Regions from separate parts of the Enterobacter sp. N5-15 genome, predicted to be linked through region 3. Evidence: predicted binding sites of a transcription regulator. Region 3 holds the regulator's gene; each other region holds the start of a gene.
What was found. Region 3 encodes sigma-54, which starts transcription at its own class of promoters, with help from an activator protein. Its sites were predicted from a motif close to GTTGGCACANNTTTCGCTNT; they were not measured.

Region 1 (3,023 bases), 1.4 Mb from region 3:
CATCGCTGGTCGATCTGTTTAACCGTTTTCTGTTCAGCGCCAAAATTCTCTTCCTGATCGTCATGCTGGTGCTGCTGGCGCCGCACGTGCACAAGGTCAACCTGCTGACGCTGCCGCTGGAAAAAGGGCTGGCGCTCTCCGCGATCCCGGTTATTTTCACCTCGTTTGGCTTCCACGGCAGCGTGCCGAGCATCGTCAGCTATATGAACGGCGATATCCGCAAGCTGCGCCGCGTCTTTGTTATCGGCAGCGCGATCCCGCTGATTGCCTATATTTTCTGGCAGCTGGTGACGCTGGGCAGCATTGACTCTTCAACCTTTCTTGGGCTGATGGCGCAACACGCTGGCCTGAACGGTTTTCTGCTGGCACTGCGCGAGGTCGTCACCTCCCCGCACGTGGAGCTGGCGGTACACCTGTTTTCCGACCTGGCGCTGGCAACCTCGTTCCTGGGCGTGGCGCTCGGCCTGTTTGATTACCTGGCCGACCTGTTCCAGCGTCGTAATACCGCGGCCGGACGGCTACAGACGGGCGCAATTACCTTCCTGCCGCCGCTGGCGTTCGCGCTGTTTTACCCACGTGGATTTGTGATGGCGCTGGGGTACGCAGGGGTGGCGCTGTCGATCCTTGCCCTCCTCCTCCCTTCCCTGCTGGCATGGAAAAGCCGTCAGCAGCATCCTCAGCAGGGATATCGCGTGGCGGGCGGAAAACCGCTGCTGTGCGTTGTGTTTGGCTGTGGGGTGGTGATTATTCTGGTGCAGGTGTTGATTGCAGCCGGGATGCTGCCGGAAGTGGGTTAAATAAAAAAGGGGCTGTCATCAGCCCCTTTTTTATCAGTGCAAACAGCAGCTCTTAAACTTCTTCCCGCTGCCGCAAGGACACGGATCGTTACGCCCGACCTTCGTGCCGTTCACCGTCGGTTTCTTCACTTCCGGCTGCTGCGGGTTGTTTACCCAGTATTGATATAGACGCAGCGCCGCAGGCTGGATGCTCTCGATGCTGGCGATATACTCCTCTTCGGACAGTTCATCCAGCTTTTCGCTGTTCTCTTCCGTCCCGTGCAGGGCAATCACCTCAAGATCGGCCTTCAGTGCTTCCGGCAAGGCTGACCAGTCCGTCAGCGCCACGCCGCGCATATAGCCATAGCACCACTCTTCCACCACGGTATAGCTCTCACCGTCAACGTCGTTATAACCGAACATCGGTTCAAACTGATCCGGGTACTCGCTCAGGCGTTCGGCAATATCGTTCATATGCTTAAAGCAGAGATCGATAAAACGGTTCATCTCACGATCGTTTTTCCAGCGCGGAATGTACTTCTCGCCACCCCACACCGCCACCAGCCAGGCATCTGGCTCAACGACAACAGGACCGGAAAGCACTGCGGTAAGCATGCCGTCCAGTTCGGACACGTCAATCACGGACGCGTCATCATGACCGTAAGACATTAACGTCTCTTCAAGCCACGCCATTTCGCTTTCATTCAATGGGCCTTCAGTCATCGCTGATACTCCTGCAAAAAAGGAAACGATCCTAACACATATCTCACCCCTCTCCGGGCTGAAGTTTAGGTCTTTATTGCTGCAAAAACGTGCAAATCGTGACCTTTGCACAACTTATGGGCTTTATTGTTAACGATATGTGATCTCCGCTGTAATTTCTTCTCCTCCCGCAAGGCGGCATAACGCGGCGCTCTATACTCAAACATGTCGCATGCTGGTCAATGGGTTAACCATTCTGGCAACGTTTTTGCTTAACGTTCTTCGCGCGTCCCTGCGCAGGGAAATCTCGCCGTAATATGCAGGATGCCGTCTGTATCTTGTTCGTTTAGTGCATTTTGTTCTTGCTCGTGTTTCGGATTGGCTGCGCCGTCGGGCGTTCGGGTTTACGCCGTGGTGCAAAAACCTCTTTGCTAAGGAACATAATAATGTCGCTGAAATTTATCAGAACTCCTCTTTCTCTTGTGTTGGCCGGTTGCCTGGTGACGGCGTTTTCCGCCCGGGCAGATATTGTGATTGGCGTGGCCGGGCCGTTTACGGGTCCGAATGCCACCTATGGCGATCAGTACTGGCACGGCGCAACGCAGGCCGCTGAAGACATCAATGCCGCAGGCGGCATTAACGGCGAGAAGATCAAACTGGTTCAGGGGGATGATGCCTGCGAACCTAAGCAGGCCGTGGCCGTCGCCAACCGTTTAGTTGACCAGGATAAAGTCAACGCCGTGGTCGGCCATTTCTGCTCCTCTTCCACAATGCCCGCCTCTGAGGTGTATAGCGACGCAGGCATTATTGCGATTACCCCCGGCTCAACTAACCCGCTGATCACCGAACGCGGCATGAGCGATATGTTCCGCATGTGCGGTCGCGACGATCAGCAGGGCCAGGTTGCCAGCGACTTCATCATCGACAAGCTGAAAGCCAAGCGCGTGGTGATTATTCACGATAAAGACACCTATGGTCAGGGTCTGGCTGACGCCACCAAAGCGGCGCTGGCGAAACGTGGGGTTCAGGATGTGATGTATGAGGGGTTATCCCGCGGTGAAAAAGACTTTAACGCGCTGGTGACGAAGATCGGCGCGCAAAAACCGGACGTCGTGTTCTTCGGTGGCTGTCACCCGGAAGCCGGTCCGCTGGTTCGCCAGATGCGTGAACAGGGCGTGCAGGCGAAATTCTTCTCCGGCGACTGCATTGTCAACGAAGAGATGGTGACCGCCGCGGGTGGCCCGCAATACACCAACGGCATTTACATGACCTTCGGTAAAGATCCGCGCCTTATCCCGGACGGTAAAGCGGTTATCGAGAAATTCCGCGCCGGTAAATTCGAGCCGGAAGGTTACACCCTCTACTCCTATGCCTCCGTCCAGGCCATTGCCGCGGCCTTCAAGGCCACCGGTGGCAAGGACTCCGCCAAAGCCAGCGAGTGGCTGAAAGCCAATTCCGTCGACACGGTGATGGGCAAAAAAGCCTGGGACAGCAAAGGCGATCTGAAAGTGTCTGACTACGTGGTTTACCAGTGGGACGACAAAG
Region 2 (3,023 bases), 1.9 Mb from region 3:
GCGCTGTTACTTGGAGCCAGCGGTACGCTGGCTTTCTCTCCTTACGATATCTGGCCTGCGTCCATTCTCTCCCTGATGGGGCTTCAGGGCCTGACCCTGAATCGTCGTCCGGTACAGGCTGCTGCCATCGGTTACTTCTGGGGGCTGGGTCTGTTTGGCTCAGGCATCAACTGGGTTTATGTCAGCATAGCCCAGTTTGGCGGTATGCCTGGCCCGGTAAACGTCTTCCTGGTGGTATTGCTCGCCGCGTATCTCTCACTCTATACCGGTCTGTTCGCCGGCATACTTTCTCGCCTGTGGCCAAAAACCACCTGGCTGCGCGTCGCTATTGCCGCGCCGGTGGTCTGGCAGATAACCGAGTTCCTGCGCGGCTGGGTGCTGACGGGCTTCCCGTGGCTGCAGTTCGGCTACAGCCAGATTGACGGCCCGCTGAAAGGCCTGGCGCCGGTAATGGGTGTTGAAGCCATCAACTTCCTGTTGATGGTGGTGAGCGGCCTGCTGGTCCTGGCGCTGGTCCAGCGCTGCTGGAAACCGCTGGCCGTGGCGCTGGTGCTGTTCGCCCTGCCCTTCCCGCTGCGCTATATCCAGTGGTTCACGCCCGAGCCCGATCGCGCCATGCAGGTTTCCATGGTGCAGGGGAATATCCCGCAGTCCATGAAGTGGGATGAGAAAGAGCTGCTGAATACGCTGAAGATTTACGCCAACGCCACCGAAGAGGTGATGGGTAAATCCCAGCTGATTATCTGGCCGGAATCTGCCATTCCCGATCTGGAAATTAACCAGCAGCCGTTCCTCAACATGATGAACGACCTGCTGCTGGCGCGCGGCAGCACGCTGATCACCGGGATTGTCGATGCGCGTCTGAATCAGCAGAACCGCTATGACACCTACAACAGCATCATTACGCTCGGGAAAGACAGCGAGTACAGCTACCACTCCACTGACCGGTACAATAAGAACCACCTGGTGCCGTTTGGTGAATTTGTCCCGCTGGAGTCAATTCTGCGCCCGCTGGCCCCGTTCTTTGACCTGCCGATGTCCTCTTTCAGCCGCGGACCGTACGTTCAGCCTCAACTGCACGCGCACGGCTTTGCCCTGACGGCGGCCATCTGCTACGAAATCATTCTCGGGGAGCAGGTGCGTGATAACTTCCGCCCGGATACTGACTATCTACTGACCATCTCCAACGACGCCTGGTTTGGTAAGTCAATCGGCCCGTGGCAGCACTTCCAGATGGCACGTATGCGCTCCCTGGAGCTGGCGCGTCCGCTGCTGCGCAGCACCAACAACGGCATCACCGCTGTGATTGGTCCACAGGGTGAAATTCAGGCGATGATCCCGCAGTTTACCCGTGAGGTACTGACCACTAAAGTCACGCCAACCACGGGGCTGACGCCATACGCTCGTACCGGCAACTGGCCGCTGTGGATTTTGACCGTGCTGTTCGGCTTTGGCGCGGTGCTGATGAGCCTGCGTCAGCGTCGTCGATAATCTCACCTCTTCCTGCCGGGTGGCGGCTACGCCTTACCCGGCCTACATTTCCGTTCCCGTAGGTCGGGTAAGGCGTAGCCGCCACCCGACAATTCCCTCTAAATGCCCATTCTGGCACGCCTATTGCTTTGTTTATTCAGGTAAACGCAGTTTGGCTTAACGTGCAACTTTGTCGCACCAGCGTAGATCATCGGTAGCACCGAAATGGTGCAACGGGAGATATTTGCCTCTGAATGGTGCGGCGCGCTTCGCAAAAATAAACAATAACGCAGCAAAATCTTTACATTAAGCCAGACTAAATGTTAACAAGCTTGCATAACACTGCACTCGCATTGCGCGAGATATAACAACATCACAATGGGTATCAAAGCGTCTCTGGCGCTGATAAAAAAGGAGTTGGGTATGCAATTACGTAAACTGGCCACAGCAATGCTGGTTATGGGAATGTCTGCTGGCGTGGTTCACGCTGAAGATGCGCCGGCAGCAGGCAGCACTCTCGACAAGATTGCCAAAAACGGCGTCATCGTGGTCGGCCACCGTGAATCTTCTGTCCCGTTCTCTTACTACGACAACACGCAAAAAGTCGTGGGCTATTCACAGGATTACTCCAACGCCATCGTTGAAGCTGTGAAGAAAAAGCTGAACAAACCTGACCTGCAGGTGAAGCTGATCCCAATCACTTCACAGAACCGTATTCCACTGCTGCAAAACGGCACCTTTGACTTCGAGTGTGGCTCCACCACCAACAACCTCGAGCGTCAAAAACAGGCTGCCTTCTCTGACACCATCTTTGTCGTGGGCACCCGTCTGCTGACGAAGAAAGGCGGTGAGATCAAAGACTTCGCTGACCTGAAAGGCAAAGCGGTTGTTGTGACCTCCGGTACCACTTCAGAAGTGCTGCTGCACAAGCTGAACGACGAGAAGAAAATGGATATGCGCATCATCAGCGCGAAAGACCATGGCGACTCCTTCCGTACCCTGGAAAGCGGTCGTGCCGTCGCGTTTATGATGGATGACGCCCTGCTGGCGGGAGAACGTGCGAAAGCGAAAAAACCAGACAACTGGGATATCGTCGGTACCGCGCAGTCTAAAGAAGCCTACGGCTGTATGCTGCGTAAAGACGATCCGCAGTTCAAAAAGCTGATCGATGACACCATCGCTCAGGTGCAGACCTCCGGCGAAGCCGAAAAATGGTTCGATAAGTGGTTCAAGAACCCGATTCCACCAAAAAACCTGAACATGAATTTTGAACTGTCTGAAGACATGAAAGCGCTGTTCAAATCTCCAAATGACAAGGCTCTTAACTAATTAGAACAACAGGGGCGGGATCTCCTGCCCTCTCGATTGTCGGGAAGCATGGACAGACTATACGTTGAGTGGTCGTTCCCCACTCAGCGCGAAAAATGAGCTTCTCACCAATCTTCGAGGGTAGCGCTGCTACCCTTTTTTTTCTGGAGTTTATTATGTCAATAGACTGGAACTGGGGCATATTCCTGCAACAAGCCCCGTTCGGCAACACAACCTATCTTGGC
Region 3 (3,023 bases):
TCATCATAATTTCACCTAAGCGCTAACTGTACAAATGGCCTGTTGTGTTTCACAACAGGCCGTCCTGCACCCGTTAACTGCCCGGACAATTAGTGTTGTTTCAGTTTATCTTTATGTTTATTGAGCTGTCGTGCAAGCTTATCAATCAAGCCGTCGATAGCAGCGTACATGTCTTGCCCTTCCGCACTGGCATGCAGTTCACCCCCGTTAACATGCAGGGTGGCATCCGAGATATGAGTCACTTTCTCCACTTTCAACACAATATAGACCTGATTGATCCTTTCGAAATACTGCTCGAGTTTTGCAAACTTCGCGTTCACAAAGTCGCGTAAAGCCTCAGTAATTTCGACGTTTTGTCCAGTGATGTTGAGCTGCATAGTGTCTTCCTTATCGGTTGTGTCAGACCAGCTGTTTACGCTGGTTGGACGGCGGAATGGATAAAGACTCTCGATACTTCGCAACAGTACGACGTGCCACCATAATACCCTGATCGGACAGCATGGTGGTTAACTTACTGTCGCTTAGTGGCTTCGCGGGGTTCTCCGCGGCGATCAACTTCTTCACCAGGGCACGAATGGCCGTTGACGACGCTTCGCCGCCGCCCTCGGTATTCACATGGCTGGAGAAGAAATACTTAAGCTCAAAAATACCGCGTGGACTGTGCAGATACTTCTGCGTGGTGACACGGGAAATGGTTGATTCATGCATTTCGACGGCCTGGGCGATATCCGCCAGTACCATCGGTTTCATATACTCTTCGCCCTGCTCAAAGAATGCCTGCTGCTGTTCGACAATACAGCGGCTGACGCGTAGCAGCGTATCATTTCGGCTCTCCAGACTTTTGATCAACCATCGCGCTTCCTGAAGATTGCTACGAATATATTGATTGTCGGAGTCGTTACGCGCGCTGGTGCACATGGAGGCATACTGCTGGTTGATTTGCAGGCGAGGGATGCTGTCTGAATTCAGTTCAACGACCCAGCGGTCATTGTGTTTTCTGACCAGCACGTCCGGGATCACGTACTCGGGCTCGCTGGTCTGGATCGACTGTCCCGGGCGCGGATCGAGCGACTGGATCAGATTCACCGCTTCTTTCAGCACCTCTTCCTTCAGGCGCGTGACGCGCATCAGGGAGCGGAAATCGTGGTTGGCCAACAGATCCAGATGATCGCTGATGATTAAGCGCGCCTCGTCGATCCATGGCGTCTCTTTGCTGAACTGAGAAAGCTGGATCAGCAGGCAGTCGCGCAGATCTTTTGCGGCCACGCCTACCGGATCGAAACGCTGGATGCGCTTCAGTACGGCTTCGATCTCCTCAAGCTCAATCTCTTCGTCGCCCATGCTTTCCAGGATATCGTCCAGCGTGACGGTCAAATAGCCGGTGTCGTCAACGGCATCGACAATTGAGGTGGCAATCGCGCGGTCGGTATCGGAGAAGGGGGTGAGTTCCACCTGCCACATCAGGTAATCCTGCAGCGACTGGGTGGTTTCTCCCTGATAGACCGGTAGCTCATCGTCCTGGTAGTCTGCACGCGTACCGGAAGGGGTTCCGGCGGTGTAGATTTCATCCCAGCTGGCATCCAGCGGTAGCTCGTCGGGCATCTCTTTTTGTTCGAGTGCGTCCGCGGTGTCGAGCGCTTCCGTATCCTGCGATTGCTGGGTATCTACCTCGTCATGAAGATCGGTTTGTTCCAGCAGGGGGTTGCTGTCTAGCGCCTGCTGGAGCTCCTGCTGAAGTTCTAACGTGGACAGTTGCAACAGGCGAATTGCCTGCTGTAGCTGCGGCGTCATCGCCAGTTGTTGGCTGAGCCTTAATTGCAAACCTTGCTTCATGTTCAGAGCATTTTTCTCCGGTTCGGCGTTACGTTACCTCTACCCTATCAGAGTCTGAAGTCTTCCCCAAGATAGACGCGCTTAACATGATCGTCTTCGAGGATCTGCTGCGGCGTACCGTGGGCGATCAGATTGCCCTGGCTCACAATATACGCGCGTTCACACACGGCCAGCGTTTCACGAACGTTGTGGTCGGTGATCAGTACGCCAAGCCCGCTGTCACGCAGGTGTTCAATGATACGTTTAATGTCGATAACCGAGATCGGGTCAACGCCCGCAAACGGTTCATCCAGAAGGATAAATTTTGGGTTTGCGGCCAGCGCACGCGCAATCTCAACGCGGCGGCGTTCACCCCCGGAGAGTGCCTGACCGAGGCTGTCACGCAGGTGCTCAATGTGGAACTCTTCCATCAGCTCGTTGGCACGATCCTGACGCTGTTCGCTGGTCAGGTCGTTACGAATTTGCAGGACCGCCATCAGGTTATCGTAAACGCTAAGACGACGGAAAATAGAGGCTTCCTGCGGCAGGTAGCCGATCCCGCGACGCGCGCGCGCGTGCAGCGGCAGAAGGCTGATGTCTTCATCGTCAATGATAATGTTGCCGGCATCGCGCGGCACAATGCCAACGACCATGTAGAAGGTGGTGGTTTTACCCGCACCGTTAGGGCCAAGCAGCCCTACAATTTCGCCGGAGTTGACGGTCAGACTGACATCTTCTACGACACGGCGGCCCTTATAGGCCTTCGCGAGATTTTTTGCAGTTAATGTTGCCATAACGAATTAGTTACTCTTCTTCTGTGCCGGGGCCTGGCCTTTGCCTTTGTCCTGCAGCTGCGACGGAACCAGTACGGTCGTGACGCGTTTGCCTTTCTCGCTGGAGGCCTGCATTTTTTGCTCTTTCACCAGATAGGTGATCTGGTCGCCGGTAATGTTGCTGTCCAGCTGTTCCAGATACGCATTTCCGGTCAGGATGACCAGGTCCTTCGCCAGCTCGTAGTGCATATGCGAGGCGTGACCTTTCACCGGCTTGCCGTTGTCCTGCATCTGGTAGAAGGTCGCCGGGTTGCCGTAACCATCAATGATCTCTTTGCCCTGCTCGCCACCCGGACGGGTCACGACCACTTTGTCGGCGTTAATTTTGATGGTGCCCTGAGTCATGACGACGTTACCCGTGAAGGTGACGACGTTACC
Region 4 (3,023 bases), 1.6 Mb from region 3:
GCTACCGCGGCGTTGATGTGTACAACGGTACCGCCCGCGAAGTCCAGCGCACCGTGCGTTGCCAGCAGACCGCCACCCCAGACCATGTGCGCAATCGGCACATAGGAGAGCGTCAGCCAGACCACCACGAAGATCAGGACGGCAGAGAAACGAATACGCTCGGCGAGCGCGCCCACAATCAGCCCGACGGTAATACAGGCGAAGGAGCCCTGGAACGCAACGTGGATATACTGATAGAAACTGCCCATCAGCGCGGTCAGCTCAATATTTTTCAGCATCACCCAGTCGAAGTTACCAAAGAACGCGTTGCCCGTGCCGAACGCCAGCGAGTAACCGTAAACCACCCACAGCACGCAGACCAGTGCGAACGTCACGGCAACCTGCGTCAGCATGGAGAGAACGTTTTTGCCACGGATCAGGCCGCCGTAGAACAGCGCAATGCCCGGAATGGACATGAACAGCACCAGCGCGGTGCTGATCATCATAAAGGCGTTATCGGCTTTGTCGACCACCGCAGGGGTAGCAGCCAGCGCCAGGCCCGGCAGCAGCGCCAGCGAACCCAGACCCGTTTTGAGTGTTGCTATCTTCATTTTCTCGATCCCTATCACTGTGTGCCAGGAGTTACTTACAGAGCCGCTTCGTCAGATTCGCCGGTACGAATGCGAATGACGCGCTGCAGTTCGGCAACGAAAATTTTGCCGTCGCCAATTTTGCCGGTATAGGCCGCTTTGCTAATGACATCAATAACTTCATCAAGCTGATCGTCAGCAATTGCGACATCAATTTTTACTTTTGGCAGGAAGTTAACGCTGTATTCCGCCCCGCGATAAAGCTCGGCATGACCCTTCTGACGACCAAAGCCTTTCACTTCGGTGACAGTCAGTCCCTGAATACCCATTGAAGACAACGCTTCACGCACGTCTTCGAGTTTGAATGGTTTGATTACAACCGTAACCAGCTTCATAGATCCCCTCCAGTCAGAATTCGGTAATGGCCGTAGCTTACGCAGAAGGTATTGCAAGGGGTGTGCCAGAAATGAAAACGAGGGGGAACAACGGTGCGATGAGCGTTACGCGGTTCTGCTAAACGCGCAGGTGAAAAAAAACGCACCATGCCGGTGCAGGGTGCGTTTCAGTTTTGCACCAACAGGAATGACTGTTAGCGCGTCGCCTCATTTTAGTGCATCAGGCGCTAAGCGACTCTTCATCGCGCACGCTGGCCGCCAGCTCTTCGCCCGCCAGCTGCAGCTGGTACATCTGCCAGTAGCGCCCTTTTGCTTCCAGCAGTTCACGGTGCGTACCGCGTTCAACGGCCTGTCCGCGATGTAGCACCAGAATGGTATCGGCATCGACGATGGTGGAAAGACGGTGGGCAATCACCACCAGCGTCGTATGGTCGCGTACCGCGTCCAGCGCCTGCTGGATGGCCTGCTCGGTGCCGGAGTCAATACTGGCCGTCGCTTCATCCAGAATCAGTATCTGCGGCGTTTCAATCAGCACCCGCGCCAGCGCCAGGAGCTGCTTTTGCCCGACGGAGAGATTATTCCCCTGCTCGCCCAGTTTGGTATTGATCCCCTCGCTAAACCCGCGCGCCAGCCCTGCCAGCTGCACTTTTTCCAGCACGTCCCAGACCTGCTCCTGGGAGTAGTCTCGCCCCAGGGTCACGTTGGCATAGAAGGTATCGGCCAGCACGACCGGATCCTGCTGCACCATCGCAACGCCTTTGCGTAACACAGTGTGGCTGAGAGACGCGAGCGGGCGCCCGTCGAGGCGGATTTCACCTTGCGTGACCGGGTAATAGCCCATCAACAGGCTGGCAAGCGTGCTCTTACCGCTGCCGGTATGCCCCACCAGCGCCACGAAACCGCGTGATGGAACGTCAAGCGTGATGTCCTGCAACACCAGCCGGTCTTCGCGATAGGCAAACGAGACGTTATCAAAGGCGATAGTCCCGCTTTGCAGAGGTCGCTCATCATTGCCGTAGGCCTGGCGCGGCCTGTCCATCAGCTCAAACACGCGTTCACCGGCAACTACCGCCTGTTGCAGCATCGATTGCTGGGTGGTGAGCTCGATCAGCGGCTCGTTAAGGCGTCCCAGATAGCTAATAAAGGCGTACAGCACGCCCACTTCAATCGTACCGTTTGAGCTCAGGCCAAAGAGCATCAGCAGCCCGCAAAGCACCAGTGCAGAGAAAAGGCTCAGCAGCGGACGCAGCAGGAAACCGTCGAGGCGCAGCGTCTGCATACGCGCCATATAGTGCGAACGGCTGGCTTCGCCCATACGCTCGCCAAAGCGCGCCTGCTGGCGGAACTGCTGAATGACGCTCATGCCGTTGATCACTTCGTTGAAGCCATCGTTGATGTCGGCCAGGTAAGCGCGCACCCGACGCACAATCGGCGTGCTGTATCGCTGGTAGATGATCATAACGATCAGCACCGCCGGGAAGATAGCGATCGCCACCAGCGCCATCCGCCAGTTGAGGCTGAACATCGCGACCAGCATCGCGCCAATCAGCGCTGCGCTGCGCAGTACGGTTGCCACCACGGTGACGTACAGATCGCGGATCACCTCGGTATCGTTGGTCACGCGAGAAATCACCTGCCCGACCGGCTGGATATCAAACTCGCTGAGCGGCTGGCGAAGCGCCGCGTCCATCACATCCGTACGCAGCTGCTGAACAACGCCCACGGCTGCACGGTTAAACAGCAGCGACTGAGCATAGTGCAAGCCTGCTGCCGTCAGCTGTAAGCCAACGTAGGCCACGCCTAAGCCCGCCACCAGCCCCAGCGGCAGATAGCTTTTGGCGACCATGTTGTCGATAAAATAGCTGATGAGGAGCGGACCGCTCACCTCAGCAATCGCCGCAATCCAGAGTAAAAGCACGGCCACGGAGAGCGGTTTACGCCACGGCGAGCCGTAGGCCAGCAGACGTTTGAGCGTCGGCCACATCGTTCCAAGCTTACGCATTGGCGGCCTCCTCATTCTGCTCCGGCGCATCGTCCAGCGCCGCCTCAAGCTGTTGAT

Region 1: AC2TE5_RS14020 (branched-chain amino acid ABC transporter substrate-binding protein) is a predicted target of sigma-54. The motif match lies at 1,734-1,753, and genes of this name have one in related genera.
Region 2: AC2TE5_RS06090 (amino acid ABC transporter substrate-binding protein) is a predicted target of sigma-54. The motif match lies at 1,602-1,621, and genes of this name have one in related genera.
Region 4: glnK (P-II family nitrogen regulator) is a predicted target of sigma-54. The motif match lies at 1,015-1,034, and genes of this name have one in related genera.

Annotation. Positions count from the first base shown of each region.
Region 1 is NZ_CM170150.1:2,944,477-2,947,499, forward strand. Features, by position in the region: gene tyrP (tyrosine transporter TyrP) at 1-797, shown strand, start outside; gene AC2TE5_RS14015 (YecA/YgfB family protein) at 831-1,499, opposite strand; gene AC2TE5_RS14020 (branched-chain amino acid ABC transporter substrate-binding protein) at 1,925-3,023, shown strand, end outside.
Region 2 is NZ_CM170150.1:1,307,644-1,310,666, reverse strand. Features, by position in the region: gene lnt (apolipoprotein N-acyltransferase) at 1-1,491, shown strand, start outside; gene AC2TE5_RS06090 (amino acid ABC transporter substrate-binding protein) at 1,894-2,799, shown strand; gene AC2TE5_RS06085 (amino acid ABC transporter permease) at 2,955-3,023, shown strand, end outside.
Region 3 is NZ_CM170150.1:4,309,695-4,312,717, reverse strand. Features, by position in the region: gene ptsN (PTS IIA-like nitrogen regulatory protein PtsN) at 1-7, opposite strand, end outside; gene hpf (ribosome hibernation promoting factor) at 90-377, opposite strand; gene rpoN (RNA polymerase factor sigma-54) at 400-1,833, opposite strand; gene lptB (LPS export ABC transporter ATP-binding protein) at 1,881-2,606, opposite strand; gene lptA (lipopolysaccharide ABC transporter substrate-binding protein LptA) at 2,613-3,023, opposite strand, start outside.
Region 4 is NZ_CM170150.1:1,084,570-1,087,592, reverse strand. Features, by position in the region: gene amtB (ammonium transporter AmtB) at 1-590, opposite strand, end outside; gene glnK (P-II family nitrogen regulator) at 626-964, opposite strand; gene AC2TE5_RS05030 (SmdB family multidrug efflux ABC transporter permease/ATP-binding protein) at 1,185-2,966, opposite strand; gene AC2TE5_RS05025 (SmdA family multidrug ABC transporter permease/ATP-binding protein) at 2,959-3,023, opposite strand, start outside.